DNA from 3 places in the Paenibacillus sp. FSL K6-1217 genome. Region 1 is predicted to be linked to each of the others. Evidence: riboswitches for the same ligand, from Rfam matches in the RefSeq annotation. Region 1 holds a riboswitch; each other region holds the start of a gene.
What was found. A riboswitch is a leader RNA that binds a small molecule or an ion and turns the genes downstream of it on or off. The one in region 1 is predicted to bind thiamine pyrophosphate.
Positions count from the first base shown of each region.

Region 1 (7,208 bases):
ATGCCTTCCTCGGTCATCAGGGAATGTTCCATGGCGGAGATTTCTTCCACCGTAACATCGCCTACTGCCTCTTCAAAACGCGCCTTAACCTCCTCCACACTTTTGCCCGCATGCAGCTCCTTGATGATCTCTCTCAGCATCGCCTGGCGGCGCGTCTGTTCCGGAATATCGACCTCGCGGTTATTAATCAGTTCGCTCATCGTAATCTCCCCTTCTATTCTATAATCTCGAAACCCTGCTGCTGAAAGGCCAGCCGAACGGTTTCCAGCTCTATTTTCTTTAACTTCATTCCTTTGGACAGGGTCATGAATCGTCCTGCAGTCTGCAGCATTCCAGGCTTCGCAATATCGCGGAAACCCAACTCCACCATGATCTCAACCACTTCCGGGTGCCTGGTTACCAGCTCAAAGACCGATTCATCCAGCTTCAACACTTTGCTCATCCTCATGTACACCTCACTAATGAGAATTCTTCTCAAGTAACAGCTTAGCATAGGGTGCAGAGGCGAATTGTGATTGTAATCACTAAGTATAAAAAGACTATCCCCCTACGCCTTTCAGCTTGGGGGATAGCCTGAGAATATTAAGATTCTGCTGGATTCATACAGCTTAGTTACAGTGATTTGTCCCATCTGTGGGAATTACGGATATCATGCGAAATCCGCATGCTGCAGAATTTAGGGCCGCACATCGAGCAGAAATGCGCCTGCTTCGCCCCCTCCGCAGGGAGGGTCTCATCATGATACGCCAGCGCCCTTTCCGGGTCCAGGGAGAGATTGAACTGGTCGCGCCAGCGGAACTCGAACCGCGCCTTGGACAGCGCATTGTCCCGGTCCTGCGCACCCGGATGACCTTTGGCGAGGTCTGCGGCATGCGCAGCAATTTTGTAGCTAATGACTCCTTCGCGCACATCATTCTTGTCAGGCAGGCCTAAATGCTCCTTAGGTGTAACATAACACAGCATCGCCGTCCCAAGCCCGCCGATCATCGCCGCCCCGATGGCCGAAGTGATGTGATCATAACCGGGTGCAATATCTGTAGTCAGCGGGCCGAGGGTATAGAATGGAGCTTCCCGGCAAATCTCAAGCTGCTTGTCCATATTCTCCTTAATCTTGTGCAGCGGCACATGCCCCGGACCTTCGACCATGACCTGAACATCGTGCTTCCAGGCCCGTGCCGTCAGCTCCCCCAGCGTCTCCAGTTCAGCGAATTGGGCTTCGTCATTGGCATCTGCAATAGAGCCGGGACGCAGGCCATCCCCCAGTGAGAAGGACACATCATACGTCTTCATAATCTCGCATATGTCTTCGAAGTGTGTGTACAGGAAGTTCTCCTGCTGATGGGCCAGACACCAGGCGGCCATAATCGATCCGCCCCGTGATACGATGCCGGTCAATCTCCCGGCAGTCAGCGGAATATAGCGCCGCAGCACCCCGGCATGAATGGTGAAGTAATCCACCCCCTGCTCCGCCTGCTCAATCAGCGTGTCACGGTAGAGCTCCCAGGTCAAATCCTCGGCGATGCCGTTCACCTTCTCCAGCGCCTGGTATAAGGGCACTGTGCCGACCGGTACAGGAGAATTGCGGATAATCCACTCCCGGGTGGTATGAATCTTGGAGCCGGTGGAGAGATCCATGATGGTATCAGCCCCCCAGCGGGTCGCCCACCGCATCTTCTCCACCTCCTCTTCAATGGAAGAAGAGACCGCAGAATTTCCGATATTGGCATTGATCTTCACCAGGAAGTTACGGCCGATAATCATCGGCTCGCTCTCCGGGTGATTCATATTAGCCGGAATAATCGCGCGGCCTGCGGCCACCTCATCCCTGACGAACTCCGGCCGGGTATTCTCGCGGATTGCAATGTACTCCATTTCCGGTGTAATGATCCCCTGCCTTGCATAATGCAGTTGGGTCACAATACCGCCAGCATAGGCCCGCCGGGGCTGCCGCTGCAGTTCGGGACAAGCTTCGGCAACAGTCCCTTCTCTGCGTATTCCGTTATCCTCCGGCCGGACGGCTCTTCCGGTGTATACCTCTGAATCGCCACGCTCCGCGATCCAGCATGCACGGAGTGGCGGCAGCCCTCTCCGAATGTCCGTCTCTTCGGCGGCATCCGTATAAATGCCGCTTGTGTCATAGACACGAAGCGGATCATTCTCCTCCTCCCCGGCAACACCCTCGGTTCTACTGAGGCTGATCTCCCGCATCGGAACCCGGATATCCGGGCGTGAGCCCTCCACATACACTTTACGGCTTGCGGGGAATCCGGAAAGATCCACCGCGCCGTTCTTCATTAATTCTGGCATTCTAATCTCCTCCTATGGCTCTAATGAGCTTTTCAGATAAGATTTCACGCAGCAGACTGAGCTGAAGATTCATGTATGCCCAAGGCATATGAATGCTTGCAAGTCAAAAAGCCGCTCCACCTGGAGCGGCTTGATTAAAGGAACAGCCAAAAAGACTGTATTCAAAAAAGGTCCGACTCCACTTTCCTACGCTGGTATGATCCAGATCAGGTTCAAGGGTCCGGGAATTCAATTTTCCCGTCTCAGCCTATTCAGGCTCCCCTAGTGGGTATCTTATCTAATTAAATACATTTTACCGGTTCGGGTAATTCTTGTAAACCCGTAATGCATAGAAGGCTTACTTGTCCAGGGATTCGCTCCAGTCGTGCACCATCGTGCCTTCCAAGAACTTCTCGGCATCCATGGCGGCCATACAGCCGGTTCCTGCTGCCGATATCGCTTGACGGTAACGGCTATCCTGTACATCGCCGCAAGCGAATACACCCGGAATATTGGTCTCGGTGGTACCCGGGTTCACCACGATATAGCCATTGGCATCCGTGTTGATCTGTCCGCCCAAGAAGGCCGTGTTGGGCGTGTGTCCAATCGCTACGAACACGCCATCTGCCTCTACCAGCTCTGTCAGACCTGTCTCATTATTAAGCACCGTAAGGCCCTTCACTCCGGTCTCTCCTACCGTTACTTCCACCGGTGTGCGGTTCAAGGCCCAGGTTACCTTGCTGTTGTCACGTGCCCGGTCCTGCATGATCTTCGAGGCCCGCAGCTCGGGACGGCGGTGAACCAGCGTTACACTCGAAGCGAAGCGGGTCAGGAAGCTGGCTTCCTCCATCGCGGAGTCCCCGCCGCCGACCACGACAATCTTTTTATTGCGGAAAAAGAATCCGTCACAGGTCGCGCAGGTGCTGACCCCGCGTCCCACATTCTCCTGCTCGCCCGGGATGCCCAGATATCTGGCAGAGGCCCCGGTTGAAATAATGACCGACTCTGCTTCCAGTACACCCATCCCGTCCACGGTTACCTTGAACGGACGCTGTGAGAAGTCCACAGACTCCACCCAGCCATTCTTGAATTCAGCGCCGAAGCGTTCCGCCTGCTTGCGCATATTATCCATCAGGTCGGGACCCAGAATCCCTTCAGGGAAGCCTGGAAAGTTCTCCACTTCTGTCGTCGTTGTCAGCTGTCCCCCCGGCTGTAAGCCTTCAATCACCAGCGGGCTCAGGTTCGCGCGCGCCAGATAAATCGCGGCAGTCAGCCCGGCCGGGCCTGTTCCGATTACAATCGTTTTGTACATTACGTTGGCCTCCTTACAAGTAGATGTGTCTTACAACAGCAAAGCTTCAAATACGGGTAGTGGACGGCGATAAGCCGCCGGTTCCCGGCAGCATCCCCTTAAGGCCGGGAGCTGCCGCAGGCTCCTGCTCTTCACCGGACGAGCCGCCGGCTTCATTCAGGTTCTCCCCGATCAGCCGCTGCAGGCTGAATAATGCGGCTTCCTGCAGGCGGTCCTCCTGAAGCGGCTCCTGCTCCAGAACTCCGCGCAGCACCTCGGCCATCTCTTCATCCTCAATCCAGCGCAGAGCCTCGGTCACCTGAAGCTTCGTGGCGGAATCGCCATAACGCAGCGCCCAGAAGAACGAGGCGCGCAGCAGCGGATTATTCCGCACTTCTTCAGTGAACCTGCCTGTATTCCCTTTCCACTGCTTCAGCTGCTCCTGGAAGGGCAGCTGGTAGTTGTAGCTGATAGCAGGCATAGGGCGTCCTTCTGCCTGGACCTGCTGGAGCAGGGACAGGAAGAACGCCGGGACAGCGGAGTCAGGGTCCAGCTTGGCTGCCTGTCTCCAGCAGCGCAGAGCGTCTCCGTATCTTCCGCTGTTGCTTGCCGCCGCCGCACAGTAATGATACAGCCCGGCGTCTCCGGCGACCTCCTCGTCCTTCAGCAGACGGCGGAAATGGCTGTAAGCGGCGGTATGCCTGCCCAGGATACCCATGGTGGTAGCCATTTTGAACACATGCTCCTGATGGAACGGAACGGTTGCCTCAAGCATACCCAGCAGGGTCTCAAGCTGCTCCTTGTCCCCTGCATACTGCAGGAAGATTGCCATATTGCACAGAGCGTGCAGATTGCCCGGGTCCTGCTTCAGCACCTCATTCAGACATTCCTTCGCCTTGGCGAACCGGCCCATATAGAAATGGGCGAGTGCCAGATTATTATGCGCAGCCAAAAAATCCGGGGTGCTGGCAGTAATCTCCTCCAGCAGTTCTACAGCCTGAGGGAACTTGCCCTCCTCCAGCAGACTCCGCGCCCGGTCATGCTCAACCACACCCTCACGGCTGCGGATACGCACCAGCGGAGCGGGACGGTCCAGCTCATATTGCAGCAGCTCCATCAGTTCTTCGGATTCCGCCATGAACTCGCCGCTGGCGTCCTCCTCCAGATAAGTGACCAGCGAACGCTCCGCCTCTTCAAAGCTTTCCATATTGGCGAAATTATTAGCCATGTAGAAATGGCATTCCGTCATAGCGGGGTCGATCTTCTCCAGAACATGGACGAGTATCTCGTTAGAAGCAGTATAGTTGCCCATCTCAGATAATATACCCGCCATATTGCAATGATTCACCGGATTATCCGGCTCATATTCAACAGCTTTGCGAAAATTTCTTAATGCCTTATCATATTGAAAGCGGTCCAGCGACCGAACGGCTCTTTCAAAGAAAAAATTGGCATCCAGAGTGACCGGAATGACATTACTGTTCTCCGCGACATTCTCTGAAGTTCTCTCTATCATGGAAGCAAGGCACCTCCCTTTTGTCAGCTTCCCCAGCCTTACCTGTTCGTTTCCATTTATGGTCCCGGCTGTCTTCTTCACACAGTATACCACATGTGGCAACGAGATTCTCAATCTCCAGAGAGAGCCAGCGGGAGGGAAACGCTCAAGTGGAAACGGCTTTGCCGTCCTTTCAGGGACGGCACCCGTTTCAGCGGGAAATAGAAGGATAGGTTATCGTGTGAAACATATAATTTCTTATATTTTGGAAAAATGCAGCCTCAGGGCCTGCTCACATCTCATTCCCAAAAAAAAGACGCAGGCGTTAAATCCCTGCGTCTCTGAACAGCTTATCAATGGAACCGCCCTCGATGATAATGCGTGTGGCCTCAGCCAGCATGGGAGCTACCGAGAGCACTGCGAATCTGCTGGAATGCTCATCCGGCAGGGCAATGGAATCGGTAATGACAATCTCTTCGATATTGGGATGGTCCATCCGCTCAAGCGCATCTCCGGAGAACAGTCCGTGTGTAGCACAGACGATGCTGTTCCGCGCGCCCCGCTCCTTCAGGCCCTCCACCACATTGACAATGGTGGTTCCGGTATCAATAAGATCTTCTATAATGATCGGCGTCCTGCCCTCTACATCTCCAATGACATGGGTAATCACTGATTCATTATGAGCCGGACGCTTCTTAATCATGATCGCGAACGGCGAATCCAGCCGGCTGGCCAGCTTCTCCGCCATGGACGCGCGTCCCGCATCCGGGGAGACCACGACCAGATCGGTAAGGCCCTTCACCTTCAGATAACCGCTGATCAGATCAAGCGCCGTCAGATGGTCGACCGGAATATTGAAGAATCCCTGTATGGCTGCGGCATGCAGATCAATGGTAATTACGCGCGTTGCGCCGGCGGTGGTCAGCACATCCGCTACCATTTTAGCTGAGATCGGCTCACGCGGTGCAGATTTGCGCTCCTGCCGGGCGTACCCGTAATAGGGAACGATAATGTTGACCGTTCTGGCCGATGCGCGCTTGGCGGCATCGATCATGACCAGCAGCTCTACAAACAGCTCGTTAATCGGATGAGCCAGGGATTGCACCAAAAATACGTCGCAGTTCCGGATGCTCTCTTCATAATGCACATAAATCTCGCCGCTTTTGAAACGGGTCAGCTTAATCTGGCCAAGCGGCGCACCAAGGCGCTCCGCAATATCAGCGGCAAGCTTCGGATTCGACGAACCGGAAAAAATCCGTAATTGATGATGCATAGTACCCTCCTGGGATTATAAATTTATACGTTGAACGGAACGAATGTGCGGCGGCGTCCTTCAAAGACGGCCAGTTCGCGGAAGCCGGTGCGCCAGAGCATCTCCCGGGCCTCCGTTAAGCCGTCTCCCAGCTTCATGGGATCATGTGCATCAGAGCCGACAGTGAGCGGAATGCCCAGCTCCAGTGCCTGAATGATCACATGCTCTGCCGGGAACATCTCGGCGCACGGCTTGGTCAGCCCGGAAGCATTCAGCTCCATGGCGATTCCGCTGCGGGCAATGACCTTCAGCGTATCCAGCTCAAGCTTCTTAGCCTCCGCCAGCTCCTCCGGCGTCCGCGGTCCGTAGCCGAACCTTTTGATGACGTCCATATGTCCTATAATATCATATAATCCCGATAACGCCGACTTCTGTACAGCATCATAATAGCGCCGGTATACCGCCATTACATCCTGGCCTTCCCAGCCATGGGTCTGCCGGTGGTCGGTTATATCCCATTCTCCCAGGAAATGTACCGAACCAATCAGATAATCCCACGGATACGGTGCCAAAAGCTCGCGGATCTGTTCCTCATATCCCTCAATATAATCCGCCTCCAGCCCGACCCGCAGCTCAATCTTGCCGCGGTAGCGCTCCTTCAGCGTAAGGCATTCCTCCACATATCGCGGGAGCTCTGCAAGAGGCATAGCCATCTCGGGATAATAGTGTTCCGGATCGACATGGATAAGCGGCAGATGATCCGACAGCCCGAGCTGATCAAGACCGAGAGCGATGCCCCGCTGCACATACTCCTCCAGCTTCCCGACGGCATGGCCGCAGCGTTCATGATGGGTATGATAATCGATGCGCATGCTGAAAGTTCC
Region 1 is NZ_CP150271.1:5,292,666-5,299,873, reverse strand. Features, by position in the region: gene MHH28_RS23540 (DUF438 domain-containing protein) at 1-200, opposite strand, end outside; gene MHH28_RS23535 (DUF1858 domain-containing protein) at 215-442, opposite strand; gene thiC (phosphomethylpyrimidine synthase ThiC) at 613-2,307, opposite strand; TPP riboswitch at 2,474-2,580, opposite strand; gene trxB (thioredoxin-disulfide reductase) at 2,645-3,598, opposite strand; gene MHH28_RS23520 (tetratricopeptide repeat protein) at 3,645-5,093, opposite strand; gene MHH28_RS23515 (ribose-phosphate diphosphokinase) at 5,398-6,345, opposite strand; gene hisJ (histidinol-phosphatase HisJ) at 6,369-7,196, opposite strand.

Region 2 (7,208 bases), 3.1 Mb from region 1:
TGGAAGTCTCCAGGAGGACAGCCGGGCAAGTGCGGTAACCACCGCCAGCAGTAGACCGAGAATAAAGGATACCCCCGCAAGCGGAAGGGTAAAAGCCACCCCGGCTTTGAACAGAGGCAGCAGAGAATCGAGAAAAATTTGTATTTGGCGGTCATCCATCATTCTGATACCCTTCCTGGACATACAGAGTGGGGGCTTCCGGCCCCACCCTGCACCCATTCGTTATTTGACAATGCCTGATCAGCGCGTGGTTTTATTTCGATACATCTGCGCCGAAGTACTTCTCGGAGATCTTCAGGTAGGTTCCGTCACTCTTCATAGCGGTGAGCGCTTCGTTCACCGCCTGCACCAGCTCGTCATTTCCCTTCAGGAAGACTGCGGCACTATGCGAGCCTTCGGCAATCTCATCGACCTTCTTGATCTTGATATCCGGCTTCTGCTTCTTCAGATCAAGGAAGGACAAGCCGTCATTGACGGTGGCGTCGATCCGGTCGGAGGTCAGCAGATCAATCGCCTGATTGAAGCCCTCGGTAGAGACGATCTCGGCACCGTTGTCCGTGGCAATTTTGCCGAGGTTGCTGGTGAGGGACTGGCCGGCTTTTTTACCCTTCAGATCGGCGAAGGTCTTGATATCCTGATTATCCTCCGGCACGATCAGCACCGCCTTGGACACAATATACGGATCGGAGAAATCATATTTCACTTTGCGCTCATCGGTGATGGAGACTTCATTGAAGATCACATCGAAGCGCTTCGCATCCATCCCGGCAAAAATTCCGTCCCACTGTGTCTCAATGAACTCCGGCTTCACACCCAGACGCTTGGTCACTTCTTCGGCAATCTCGACATCGAAGCCCGTCAGCTTGCCGTCCGCATCATGGAAGGTGAACGGTGCGTAGGTTCCTTCGGTTCCGATGCGCAGCTTGCCGCTGGCTTTGACGGCCTCCAGACTGTTCTGCTCCCCGGAAGCTGCCCCTTCTGTAGCCGCTGCCGTGGGTTCAGTACCCGTATTGCCTCCCGTTGCTGTATTGCCCGTATTGTTGTTTCCGCAAGCCGCAGCCGTGACCATGGTCAGGAGCAGCACAATAGTTAGACTAAGTTTTTTCATTCGATGAATCCCCTCTCGTATCTTCTCTTTAGGTTCCGTAATTACCGGCAAAATGAATCGTAACACCGGGGTGTGACCTGCGTCAATACCTTTTTCCGATTATATTCATCGGATTTGTAATATATTAATTTTCCATAGGTTAGCTTGCCCCAAATTCTGCTGCAGCATCAGGATTCTGAGGAGATTTCCCAAGTATAAACAGGCAAAAACAGCGATCCTCCGATAAATGGAGAATCGCTGTTCTGTTAATGCTATAATCCCTGCTTCCTCAAACTATCCGTGCATGATTTCCGGCGCCGCCTTGTCCTTGGAACGCTCAGTTCCCGAATGACGGCCCCGGCGCAGCAGCAGTCCCAGCACCGCACCGCCAAGCGCGACAAACATCATAATGTGGAACGTGTCCGCGAAGCCCTGCGACAATACGGTTTGCTTGGCCAGCAGCAGCGCTTCCTGTGAAGCGCCAGCGGTACTCTTCCCGGCAGCGGCAGCGGCCTCCTGCATCTCGACCCCGCGCGCCGTTGTTCTGGCAGTCAGAATCGTAACCAGTGTCGAGACGGCCAGCGAGGTAATAACCTGCTGCATGGAGTTAGTCAGCGAGGTGACCCGGTTCACCAGCTGGCTTGGCGCCTTGTTGAGCAGATGCGTGTTCATCGGCATCATCATCATGCCCATTCCGGCCCCGCACATGATCAGCGGAAGAATCAGGTCACGGCTCTCCGTAGTTAGATCTACATGGGAATACTGGAATAACGCGCCGGAGACCAGACTGAGACCGCAGACCACGAGCCAGCGGACGCCGATCCGGTCGAACAGTATCCCGGCAACCGGCATCATCAGTCCGGAAGCGATGGCTTGCGGCAGCAGCGTCAGACCGGTATCGAATGCGCCGAAGCCGCGGGCCTGCTGCAGAAATTGCGGGAGCAGGAATAACGCGCCGTATAAGCCGAACTGGGCAATCCACTGGACAATGATTCCTGTCGTGAAATCAACGGATTTCAGAATCCGCAGCTCCAGCAGCGGTGTCTTGGAGCGCAGTTCTGCGATGACAAAAGCGATCAGAGCCACAGCGCCCAGCAGCAGCCCGATCAGCGTCTTCTCAGAGGTCCAGCTCTGCGCACCCTGGCTGACCCCGTAAGTGAGCGAAGCAAACGCCAGCGGTCCAAGGACCATACCGAGCTTATCCATGCCGGGCACACTGTTCTTCGCCGCATTCGGCAGCTTACGCAGGCCGATCAGCACACAGATGATGCCAATCGGGATATTGATCAGGAAGATCCAACGCCAGGAATGGTACTCAACCAGCCAGCCCGACAATACCGGACCAATGGCCGGAGCAAACAGAACAGGAATGCCCATAATCCCCATGACTACGCCAACCTTACTTTTGGGAGCCAGTCTGTACACATAGGCCATTCCGACAGGAAGCACACAACCGCCGCCCAGTCCCTGAATGACCCGGAACACAATCAGCCATTCGGCGCTGCTTGGCGTAGCGCACAGAATCGAGCCTATCGTAAACACAATTACCGCCGTCAGGAAGACCGTCTTGGCCCCGAACCGGTCCGACAGCCAGCCTGACAGTGGGATAACGGAAGCCTGAGCCAGCATATATCCGGTAACTACCCACTGCAGCGTGTGCAGGTCCGTCTTGAAATCCACCACCAGTCTGGACAACGCCACATTCATCGCCGTACTGTCCAGCACAACCATAAATACACCGGCAATAATGGCCAGCAGCGGAACCAGAATGCTGGACAGCCGGAAATCCGCTTCCTGCTTCAAGGTCTGATCCATCTCTCTTCTCCTCCTGAGCTGTCCGCGTGCTACATTGACCTGCGGGCAGATTGTTCTATATAATGAGTGAACGGACAACTGTCCGTAAGTGCAATTCATAGTCTACGGACAATTGTCCGTTGTGTCAATTCTTTTATTTGTTTTTCTGTAAACCGCTGATTTATTTCTGAAAGGGGCCCTCATGAACAAGCCAAAAACCGATGCTGCACAGCTCCCCCCGGCAGCTCCGCAAGCTATAGAATCCGTTCCGTCCGAGTCCGCCGATCCTTATGTACAGCGAATTCTTGAAGCTGCCCGCCAGTTGTTCACCGAGAGCGGACTTGAGGCGGTCAGCATGTACAGCATTGCCAAGCGGGCAGGCATAGGGCAAGGCTCGCTGTACCGCCGCTTCACGGACAAGGGCGAGATCTGTTCTGCGCTGCTGAAGGGCAGTGCGGACCAATTCCTGTCCGGGCTGGAGCAGCAGGTGGCTGCGGGTGCCGGTGAAGCCCCGGCCCTCGCGCAGCTGCAGCGCAGCATTGAGCAGATTGCCGATTTCATTGAGCAATATGCCGAGCTGCTGAATATGATCAAGGCCGAGTTCACCGGCAAGAAGCAGCTCACGCAGTTTGAGCATCCTTTTTTTCAGCGGCTGGGGGTGATCATGACGGAGCTGCTGCAGCGCGCTGCGGCGGGCGGAGAGATCATTGATATCGATCCGGGCTTCGCGGCCACGGCCTTAATCTCTGTCCTCAGCCCCGATCTGTACCTGTATGAACAGAAGCGGAACGACGCCTCCAAGCTGGACATCTCCCGCGGCATTGTTGCCCTGTTCGTGACCGGTCTCTCCAGGCGCTGACCCTCCGCTTCTTTACAAGAGGGAAATTTGTGGTATATTAATTAGCAATTACGAATTCAATAGACCTGTTATTTCACTAGGGGAGTCGGCCGACTGAGACGGAGCTTAAGCTCCGGACCCTTTGAACCTGATCTGGATCATACCAGCGGAGGGAAGTGGAGCTGAATGTACCCGTGATTCTCGCGTCATCACCGCAGCTGAGCGTACCTTCCGCCCCATTCATTTCCTCCGGGAATGAATGGGGCTTTTTGACGTTTGTACAGCGTTTAATCAACATCCGGGGGAGGTTTCGTACACAGCAATGATCAACATTAGCAATCTATCCTACGCCTTCGGGTCCGGTCCGTCCCGGACATCCGTGTTCTCAGGGCTGTCCATGCAGGTACGCCGGGGCGAATTCGTCTCTGTCGTGGGCGGCAGCGGGTGCGGCAAAAGCACCCTGTTCAAAATCATCGTCGGCCTGCTGGAGCCCGGCAGCGGCAGCCTTACGCTGAACGGAACAGCATCGGCAACAGCAGCGGAAAGGCTGGGCACCGTGGCCTATATGCCGCAGCAGGATCTCCTGCTGCCTTGGCGGACCGTATTGGGCAATTGTCTATTGCCCTGGGAACTGAAGCGCAGCCGTCCCTGGGCGGCGGCCGTTGACGAGATCCGCACTATGCTGCACCGCTTCGGCCTTGCCGGAACCGAAGAGGCTTATCCGCAGGAGCTGTCCGGCGGGATGCGCCAGCGCGTGGCGGTCCTCCGCACCGTGGCGGCAGGGAATGAGCTGCTGCTGCTCGATGAGCCGTTCGGGGCGCTCGATGCCATTACCAAGCGCTCGCTTCAGCGCTGGCTGCTGGAGCTGTGGACGGAGCTCGACAAGACGGTACTGTTCATCACCCATGACCTGGAGGAGGCGCTGCTGCTCAGTGACAGGATCTACCTGATGACTGGCAGCGGCGGCCAAGGCGGCAGCAGCATGCAGGAATTCACTGCCAATCTCCCCCGTCCGCGCCATCAGAGTCTGAACTATGAACCGCAGTTCGCTGCCCTGCGCCAGGAATTGGAGTTGATGTTATATGAGAACCGGCTCTCCTAGAAGGCTGCTCCAGCATTACGGTCCGGCTGCCCTGCTCGCCGTGTTGACGCTGTCGGTCTGGGAGACCGTAGCCCGGCTGGGCCTGGTTCCTCCCTTCATCCTTCCGGCTCCGTCTGCGGTGTGGATGGCATTGATGGAAGATCAACATCTAATGTTCGGGGTACATCTGCCCGCCACACTGCTTGAAGTACTCACAGGCTTCGTATTGTCCGTTATCTGCGGCAGCCTGCTGGGAACAGCCATGCACCTGTTCAGTCCGCTGGCCAAGGCGCTGTACCCGCTGCTGATTATCAGCCAGACGATTCCGTTAATTGCACTCTCCCCACTGTTTATTATGTGGTTCGGCTATACCTTATGGAGTAAGGTTGCCGTTGTCTTCCTGACCGCGTTCTTCCCGGTGGTCATCGGCGCTTATGACGGGTTGTCCAAGAACACGGATGCCTACCGGGAGCTGCTGCTGACGTATGGCGCGAACCGCTGGCAGATTCTCGGGAAGGTGGGCGTTCCGCTGGCTCTGCCCTCTTTTTTCTCCGGACTGAAGCTGTCGGCTGTGTACTGTGTCATCGGTGCAACCATCGGAGAATGGCTTGGGGGCAGCCAGGGGCTGGGCTATTTCAGCCGCAGAATGGCAGGGAATCTGCAGAGTGCCAAGATGTTCGCCGCTGTTGTCTTGTTATCCGTGCTCGGTATCCTGCTGTTCCTGGCGGTCGCCGTGCTGGAGAAGATTATTCTGAAGAAAAGAGGACGTTATTCATGACTACTACCCGCTATCCGCGTTATTTTCCTAATGGAAAATCAAGGCCTGCCAAGCTGCTGCTAACCGCTCTGCTGCTCTGTATGCTGCCTGTCCTGGCGGCATGCGCCAATACGAACAGTCCGGCGGCCTCCGGCTCCCTTGCGGGTACACCCGCAACCTCTGAGGCAGGGACTGAGGGTGCCGCCCACAAGCTGACGATTATGCTCGACTGGTATCCCAATGCTGTCCACTCCTTTTTATATGCGGCACAGGCTGAAGGTTATTTTGCAGAGGAGGGTCTGGAGGTTGAGATTCAGATGCCGGCCGATACCAATGATGCGCTGAAGCTAGTTGCGGCGGGGAAGGTAGATCTCGCACTCAGCTATCAGCCGCAGGTGCTGATGGCACGGGGTGAGCAGATTCCAGTCAAGTCGATCGCCGCTCTGGTGCGCCACCCGCTGAATCATCTCATGGTAGCCGCAGACAGCGGCATCACCCGCCCTGGAGAGTTGTCCGGCAAGCAAGCCGGATATTCCTCCGTTCCGTTATATGAGGCCATGCTGAATACGATGGTTGAAAATGACGGCGGTGATCCCTCCTCACTCAAGCTGATTGATGTCGGCTATGAGCTGATTCCCGCGCTCTCCACGGGACGGGTGGATGGAATTATGGGCGGGTTCATCAACCATGAGCAGCTGATTCTGGAGCAGGAGGGCCATCCGGTCCGCTCCTTCAATCCCGTGGATTACGGGGTTCCAGATTATTATGAGCTGGTGCTGGCGGCCAGTGAGCAGGGACTGCAGGATGCACAGGGCTATTATCATAAATTCGTGAATGCGATCCGAAAAGGCCAGAAGTATGTAGCGGATCACCCGGATGAAGCGCTGAAGCTGCTGCTTGCGCATCAGGAGGCTACCGCTCCGCTGGATGAAGCCATCGAGCGGCGGAGCCTTGCGATTCTGCTCCCGCTGATGGATGCCGGTTCCCAGCCCTTCGGCTACCAGGACAGCGATTCGTGGGAGAAGGTAAACCAGTGGCTGAGCGGGAACGGGCTGCTGGCCGGAGCAGTGGATGTTAAGAATGCTTTTATTAATTTCTAAAATGGTGCGGCCGAAAGTCCAAATGTTCAGCGCAGCGACGACCATGCTTCGCGTTCTAATACTAAGTTCGTCTTATTAACCCCTCATCACCATTACATCTTTCAGGAGGAATTCAAATGTCTTATCTGTCCAAAGTCCGCCAGGCGAACCCGCTGGTGCATAATATCACGAATATCGTAGTCGCTAATTTCACTGCGAACGGGCTGCTGGCTCTGGGAGCCTCGCCGTTCATGGCTGATGCCATTGAAGAAGTAGCGAATGTCGCCGCCATGTCCGGGGCGGTTGTGCTGAACATCGGCACATTGAATGAAGCCGCCATCGCTTCCATGCTCCAGGCCGGGAAGGCGGCGAACCGCCACCATGTGCCGCTCGTGCTTGACCCCGTTGGAGCAGGGGCTACCGCCTACCGCACTGACGTTACGGCGGGGCTGCTCAGTGAGCTTCAGCTTACCGCGCTGCGCGGCAATGTGGCCGAGGTTGCCAATGTGGCCGGGGTGAGCTGGGCCAGCAAGGGCGTGGATGCCGGGGCAGGTGAAGGCGATGTAGTTGCG
Region 2 is NZ_CP150271.1:980,640-987,847, reverse strand. Features, by position in the region: gene MHH28_RS04120 (amino acid ABC transporter permease) at 1-159, opposite strand, end outside; gene MHH28_RS04115 (amino acid ABC transporter substrate-binding protein) at 254-1,108, opposite strand; gene MHH28_RS04110 (DHA2 family efflux MFS transporter permease subunit) at 1,382-2,902, opposite strand; gene MHH28_RS04105 (TetR/AcrR family transcriptional regulator) at 3,084-3,740, shown strand; TPP riboswitch at 3,809-3,911, shown strand; gene MHH28_RS04100 (ABC transporter ATP-binding protein) at 4,042-4,821, shown strand; gene MHH28_RS04095 (ABC transporter permease) at 4,802-5,578, shown strand; gene MHH28_RS04090 (ABC transporter substrate-binding protein) at 5,575-6,657, shown strand; gene thiM (hydroxyethylthiazole kinase) at 6,768-7,208, shown strand, end outside.
Region 2: it holds a riboswitch for thiamine pyrophosphate, as region 1 does, so the genes downstream of both, MHH28_RS04100 (ABC transporter ATP-binding protein) here and thiC (phosphomethylpyrimidine synthase ThiC) in region 1, are expected to answer to the same signal.

Region 3 (7,208 bases), 310 kb from region 1:
GAGATTCTGAAGCTGGCCGCAGCAGGCCGGAGCGCCGGAGAGATCGCCTCGGCGCTCCACCTCTCCTATGGCACCGTCCGCAACTACATCTCGGAGATCCTCAGCAAGCTTGCGGTCAAGACCCGGATCGAAGCCGTGCGGCTGGCGGAGGACAAGGGCTGGATGTAGGGGAAGATGGTGGTTTCTGTAAGTGCGCAGGGTTAGCTCAATTGTAATTAGTACAACAGATGTCCCCTGAATCCGCAGCCAATCCGATTCTGTTGTACTCTGTACAGCAGAAATCTGGGAAAGTGGTGTTTTGCGGCAAATAAACAAAAAACTGCTGTACGAAATACAGCAGATTTGAATTTTGTCTGTAATATTGCGAATTCTATTGCACCAAATACAATCAGGTACAGTTATGCCGCTACAGGCAGTGCCGAGTCACTAGCGCTGTAGATATGCATAACAAGGAGCGCAAGCTTATCCTGCTAAGTCACCAACGCAGCAGCCCTCTTAACTCGGGCTCTTCGCCTGCTCCTCACGCATCCATTGCGAGAGCTGCCGCCTCATCCGGAGGAACTCCGGCGAATCGGCGATCTCTTCGCGGCGCGGACGCGGAAAGGGGACCTCCACGGTATGGAGGACGGAGCCGGGCCGTCCGGAGAAGACGTAGATGCGGGTGGAGAGCAGCAGCGCCTCTTCGATGTTGTGGGTGATGAACAGCACGGAGCGGCGGTTCTCCTCCCACAGCTCCAGCAGCCAGCGCTGCATCTGCTCGCGGGTCAGCGCGTCCAGTGCGCTGAACGGCTCATCGAGCAGCATCAGCTCCTGCGGCGCGAGCATGGCCCGCAGGAAGGCGGCCCGCTGCTGCATGCCGCCGGACAGCATGTGCGGGTAGGCCCGCTCGAAGCCGCCCAGGCCGATCTTCGCCAGCCAGTGGCGCGCAGCCTCGCGGGCCTCCCGCTGCGGGGCGCCTTGCAGCTCGGCGCCAAGCAGGACGTTGTCGAGCGTGCTGCGCCACGGGAACAGCGCGGGCTGCTGCGGCATATAGCTGATCTTGCCGCGCTGCCCGGTCACCGGGATGCCGTTCATGCGGACGGTTCCGGTATCGGGCAGCGTAAGGCCGCCGATAATATGGAACAGCGTGCTTTTCCCGCAGCCGGACGGGCCGACAATGGAGACGAATTCCTGCGGCTCCACGGTCAGGGACACCTGATCCAGCACCTGCGTCTCCCGGCGGCGGTGCTTGAACGACTTGCTGATGCCGCTCACTTCAAGCGCAGGCGGCACACTCTGAGTTCGCAGGCGTCCGTCTCCGTCCGCCTTCTCCAGTTCAATCCTCGTAAGCTCAGACACTTCGCCCAGCCTCCTTCTTGTTCATTATGGTTACTTCCGTTGTGGATGATCCTTCCGTACACACTAAGCTTCCTTGCGCGGCTTCCAGCGCACCAGCCATCTCTCCAGCAGGGCAATGAGTGCGAATAATACGAGACTCAGCAGCACGATAATGGCGATGGCCACGAACATCCGGTCCGCCCGGTAAGAAGCCTTCTGCAGCAGCATATAGTAGCCGATCCCTTTGTCGGCACCGATCCATTCGGCCACCACTGCGCCCATCACCGCATAGGTGGCGGAGATTTTGAGCCCGGAGAACAGGGAGGGCAGCGAGCCGGGAAGCTCCAGCCGGGTGAAGATCTGCCACTTGTCCGCACCGGCCATCTTCATATAATTCATCATCACCCGGTCGCTTTGGGCCAGCCCGCCCATGGCTGCAACAGCTACGGGGAAGAAGCAGACGAGGGTGATCAGGATGATTTTGGGCAGCAGGCCGAAGCCGAACCAGATAATCAGCAGCGGGGCAAGCGCAATGGAGGGCACATTCTGGCTGAGGATCAGCAGCGGATAGAGCGCTCTCTTGACCCAGGGCAGCAGATGCAGCAGCAAGGCGGTGAGCAGGCCGATGCCTGTGCCGACCGGGAAGCCGATCAGGGTCAGGCGCAGCGTGGCGGCGGTGTGCTCCCAGATCCCGGAGATGTTGTTCCTCGACTCACGCGCGATATCCGCGGGGCTGGGCAGCTGGTAAGCCGGGATGTCGAACAGCATGACCGATAGCTGCCATATTCCCACAAAAAAGAGGACCGCCACAAGGGGCGGCCACACTAGCTTCCAGGTGCTTCTCACGGCCGGTATTTCTCCGTCAGCTTGTTCATGCTGATGCCGCCCGGATTATGGGCGATCTTGATCTGGGAGATCACACTCGGGCTGCCGGAGGCGATCAGCGCCTCATGCATGTCGCGCACAATATCCAGCAGCTCGTTCAGCTCGCCCTCCATCGTGGTCTCCAGCGGGTTCACCTGATGCTTAATGCCCGACTTCTGAATGACCTCAATGGCCTTGTCCACATAAGGGATAGAATCCTCGTTGTTCGGTGTCTTGGGAATTACCTGAATGCTGAGCAGTGTATTAGCCATTATCAATCATTCCTCTCAAGTTATTATTCCGGCAAAAATTCATTCGTGAACGTACTCTCCGCATCCAGCGGCTTATCCAACAGCTTCAGGCCGTACATCCAGTCGGCGTAATTCTTCCAGATCTCAAGCTTCTGCTCGCCCCAGCGCGGGGCGTCATCCTTGTATTTCGGGCTGAGCCATTTCTGGCTGGCCAGCACCAGCTTGGGGTCCAGATCAGGCACAGCATCGGAGAGGACCGTCGCTGCTTCTTCCGGGTGGTCGATAGCGTACTGGTAACCTTTTGACGTAGCCTTCAGGAAAGCCTTCACTACTTCAGGATGCTCGGCGATCTCCTTCTCGCTGGTGGTCAGCACTGGTGTGTAGTAATCAAGCTGCGGCGCATAATCCTTCAGATACAGCATATCCAGCGGCTCCCCGCGCAGCTCGGCTTCCACCCCGGTCCAGGCATAGAAGATCCAGGCGAAATCGATATCCCGCTTCACGGCCGTGAAGTAGTCCGCTTCGCCGATATTCACCAGCTTCACCTTGGAGACATCCCCGCCTTCGGGGTCCATGATAGCTTTCATGGCAGCTTGCTCCGCAGGGGAGCCCCAGCCTCCGTATGTCTTGCCTTCGAAATCCTTCGGCGTCTTAATATTGCGTTCCTTCGGAGCCGCGAAGCCGGAGGTGTTATGCTGTATGATTGCAGCGATTGATACCAGCGGGACATCCTGCAGACGGGCCAGGGTGAGCGCCTCCTGGGCACTGATGCCGAACTGGGCTTCGCCGGAAGTGACCATCGTGTCCGATCCGGCAGCGCCGGGCTGAACAATCTGAACGTCAAGACCTTCCTCCGCGTAATAGCCCAGCTCCTTGGCGGCATACAGGCCGGTATGATTCGTGTTCGGCGTCCAGTCCAGAGCAATCTTGACCGGAGTCAGCGCCTTGGGTGCATCCGTGGGTGCGGCTGCGTTTGCATCAGGTGCAGCCGTGCTGTTCCCGGCAGCAGGTGCGCTGGCCCCCGCATTGCCGCTGTTGTTCCCGCCGCCGCATCCTGCTACAGTGAGCAGCAGCATGGAGCTGAGCAGCAGCGTTACAGTTTTTTTGACTCCCATTTCTCTTTCTCTCTCCTTCCAGCAACCCCTGGTCTTCAGAGCTTACAGAAACCATATTCCTGTACATCCTTAGAATCAAAAAAGCGTCCCAAAGATCGGGACGCCAGTGACTTGCGTGAGGGGATTCAGCTACAGGGCCGCTCAGGGCACTGCGATGAATGAAGATTCCTACGCTGGCATTATCCAGATCAGGTATAAGGGTCAGTATCTTGTGGGATACAATCTCAGCCGGCCAATTCCAGCACCCCTGGTTCTATAAAGTTCACGGGTATTGCTATGTTCTTACGGTGTATTATAGACGGCAGCTTCGCGGTTGTCCAGAGCTGTCTGTTCAATCCTTATCATAGTATCGCTTCCTGCGGCGGCTGCGGATAGTATTCCACGCCTCCCGCAGCGTTAAGCCGAGGCTGACCGCGATCCCCGAGAAGGTCAGGAACAGCGCCAGATATTCGAACACGGAGTACTCCAGCATTTTGCTCCAGTCGATGTTCCCTTTCAGATCCTCAATGACCTGATTCATCCCGTAAATTCCGCTGATTACCGTAAATACGGTCAGGACCATCAGCAGGGTGTCCCGGCGCTTGGCCTGGAATTTGTCCTGATACTGGAACAGGTCATTCAGCGTCATCTTCACTTCATCGAACAGGGCGTCATTGCCGTAGACCTTGCGCAGCTGGAAGAAGATCTCCCGCCCCTGCGACTGCGAGATCAGCTCCAGGAAATAGAATTTGGCCGAGAATTTATTGATCAGAAAGATCAGATTCTCGATCTCGTCGTAATCGTGGTTGATGCGCAGCCGGGAATGCAGATTGGCGAGCTTCAGCAGGACGATTTTATGAAAAATACTCAGCAGCAGCCCATAGTAATACTCTCCGTACATCTGGTTGACCAGCTCCGTGGCAATATCGGGCTTCGCCCGGCTCAGGCAGCAGAAGGTCTGCTCGTTCGTCATATAATAGGTATCCGGCCCCCAGCGGTTATAGCAGTGCTCACGGGTGTACTGCTCGATATATTCAGGGTCACTCGCGCTGGTAAAAGGCCTGCCCTCCAGACTCAGCCCATCCAGCTGGGAGGCACGGTAGCGCAGCCGGGCACTGATCTCATCCAGCTCTTCCTCGCGGTTGAAGCCATAGAAGGCCTGCACCAGCATCCGTTCATCCACGAAAAAGGGCAGGGTCTCGAAATACGCGCCATCAATCTCGGCCGGGTCGAGAAACGGCTCCAGTCCGGAGACGAGATTCTTGAACACGAAATCCTCCACCCGGCCGAAGGTCTTCTCCTGGCAATGGATAAAGGCATGTTTATCCTGATAACACACATCCTCCAGTGTACGGAACCGGTCGGCGAATTCCAGCACGGTGCTGAAGGGAAGGTTCTCCTCCTCGATAGCCACTCTTATGGTCAGAAAGCCCAGCTCAAACGGACAGAGGAACACATCGGTGGACAGAATCCGGAAATTCACAGACTGGAAGAGCATTTCCAGCCGGCACTGCAGATCGTTTACCCGGGAAAAGCGGCGGAAGGAATCGCTGTCCTTCTCACGCGGAAACAGCACATGAGCGGCAAACGGCAGATAGCTGCGCTCCATTTTCTCATGGGACACGCAGTAGCCTTCTCCGTAATAGGCATTCTCCAGTTCTTTGTTGTCGAGAAAAAAACGCGTGAACCCGTCCTTCTGCAGACTTGCTATCAGTTCTTTATCCTGTCTTGGCTTGATCGAGAAGGGGAAAATGAATTGCAGCAACGCGGTATGCAGAGTGGGCTCGGATTGCAGTTCAGCCAGTAGTTCAGCCATATACGAATTCCATCCTTATTCGCAGAATATGGATCTTGTTAGCTATATTACCCGATTCTCCAGGCGGTCACACTTAACAGGAATAATAAGGCGGCAAAAGCGGCCAATAGCCCCGAGGTCTGGGCAATTTGCATATGATCCATGGACCAGCCGGTCAGCAGCGGCAGCACAGCTCCGCCAATCCCGCCGGACGCGATCATAATACTCGGCGTCGATTCTTCGGCGCCGGGCAGCAGCTTGCTGGAGAAGACCAGCGCGATGGAGAAGATGCCGGACATAAACAGGCCAAGCAGCAGGATGACAGCAAAGGCGGCTAACCGGTGCCCGGCGAACGGGAATACGATCAGCAGCAGCAAAGCGGCAAAGCAGCTGACGAGCACATAGATGCGGTAGGAAATCCGCTCAGCGATGACACCGGCGAACAGTCTGCCCGCTGACATGGCGAGCCAGAAGAAGGTGACTGTGAGCGCTGCCGAAGATTCGCTCATGCCCAGCTTGGCGATGAAGATCGCCGGCATGAAGTTCACCAGACTCATCTCAGTGCCGACATAGAGAAAGAAGAACAGAATGAACAGACCCAGCACTACCCACTGTTTGCCCTTGTAGGGCAAGGACAAGCGTCTGGTCTTGCTCGCTGCTGCCCTTTGTGCAGGCCGCGAAGGCCGCTCATCCAGCACGCTTTGGAGCGGACCGAACCCGCTCTTAGTCCAGAAGAGCAGCGAGATCAGGGAGAAGGCAGCAACGATCAGGAAGGCCAGTCTCCACTGGCCGGCGGCAATGAGGGGACTGGCGGCCAGCGGCATAAGCAGCGCCCCGACGCCGAACAGTACCTCCAGCCTGCTCATGGCAACCGCCGTCCCTTCGGTGACTGCGGCTATAATAATCGTGCCGATGACGGCTTCGATCATGCCGAAGCCGAACCCTGCGGCTACTGCGATGACGTACATCCAGCCCCAGGGCGGGAGGAAGGCGTAGGCCAGCTCGGCGCAGAGCAGCAGCCCGGTGGCGATGAGAATGCCGCCGCGTTTGCCGAAGCGGCGGTTCAGCAGCGGCGAGACCAGCACACCGGCGAGGAAGCCCGCGAACTGGCTGAAGATCAGCTGGCCTCCTTCACTATAGTTGCGGTCATAATGCTGGAGCAGGATAGGCAGTATAGAGCCCAGGACTACATGGGCCAGGCCGATCACGAAATAGGAGAGACAGCCGATCCAGATTAGTTTTTTCAAGTGGTGGAACTCCTTATAGGTGAATTTATGAACAGGTTCCGGGATTCAGAACGAACCGGACGGGTACACTATATTAGGCACAGGTTAATCATAAATCCAAACTGCGGATGTGAATATATAAACTTATATTCACATGAATTTTGAAAGGAGATTAGACGTCCATGGATAACAAAGAGCTGGAGAAATTAATCATGCAGGCGCTGGATGACAACAAGTTCGGGTCCTTCGGTACGGTTGAAGCCGGCAATAAACCTAAGGTGCGCTATATGGCGGTATTTCATGACGGACTTGCCATTTATCTGGCTACGAACCGCAAGACTCATAAGGTAGAAGAGCTTCAGGATAATCCGAATGCCAGTCTGCTGCTCGGCTATGAACAGGGCGGCGGCAAGGATGTGCTGGAGATTGAAGCTACGGTTGCCGTGACCAAGGATGACGGCTTGCGGTCCAAGGTATGGAATGAGTCCCTGGAGAAATGGTTCAAGGGGCCGGATGATCCCGATTATGTCATCCTTGAGCTGACTCCGTCACGGATTGAATATATGGGCAAGAACGGCGAGCATGGGGTATGGCAGGCTTAAATGGCTGTTGCAGGCAACTATTGGACACCGGCCGGAGCGGATAGCTGATCAGGCTCCAG
Region 3 is NZ_CP150271.1:5,601,225-5,608,432, forward strand. Features, by position in the region: gene MHH28_RS24760 (response regulator transcription factor) at 1-168, shown strand, start outside; gene MHH28_RS24765 (ABC transporter ATP-binding protein) at 496-1,320, opposite strand; gene MHH28_RS24770 (ABC transporter permease) at 1,402-2,163, opposite strand; gene MHH28_RS24775 (MTH1187 family thiamine-binding protein) at 2,160-2,453, opposite strand; gene MHH28_RS24780 (ABC transporter substrate-binding protein) at 2,477-3,547, opposite strand; TPP riboswitch at 3,696-3,806, opposite strand; gene MHH28_RS24785 (hypothetical protein) at 3,879-5,342, opposite strand; gene MHH28_RS24790 (MFS transporter) at 5,390-6,568, opposite strand; gene MHH28_RS24795 (pyridoxamine 5'-phosphate oxidase family protein) at 6,730-7,149, shown strand.
Region 3: it holds a riboswitch for thiamine pyrophosphate, as region 1 does, so the genes downstream of both, MHH28_RS24780 (ABC transporter substrate-binding protein) here and thiC (phosphomethylpyrimidine synthase ThiC) in region 1, are expected to answer to the same signal.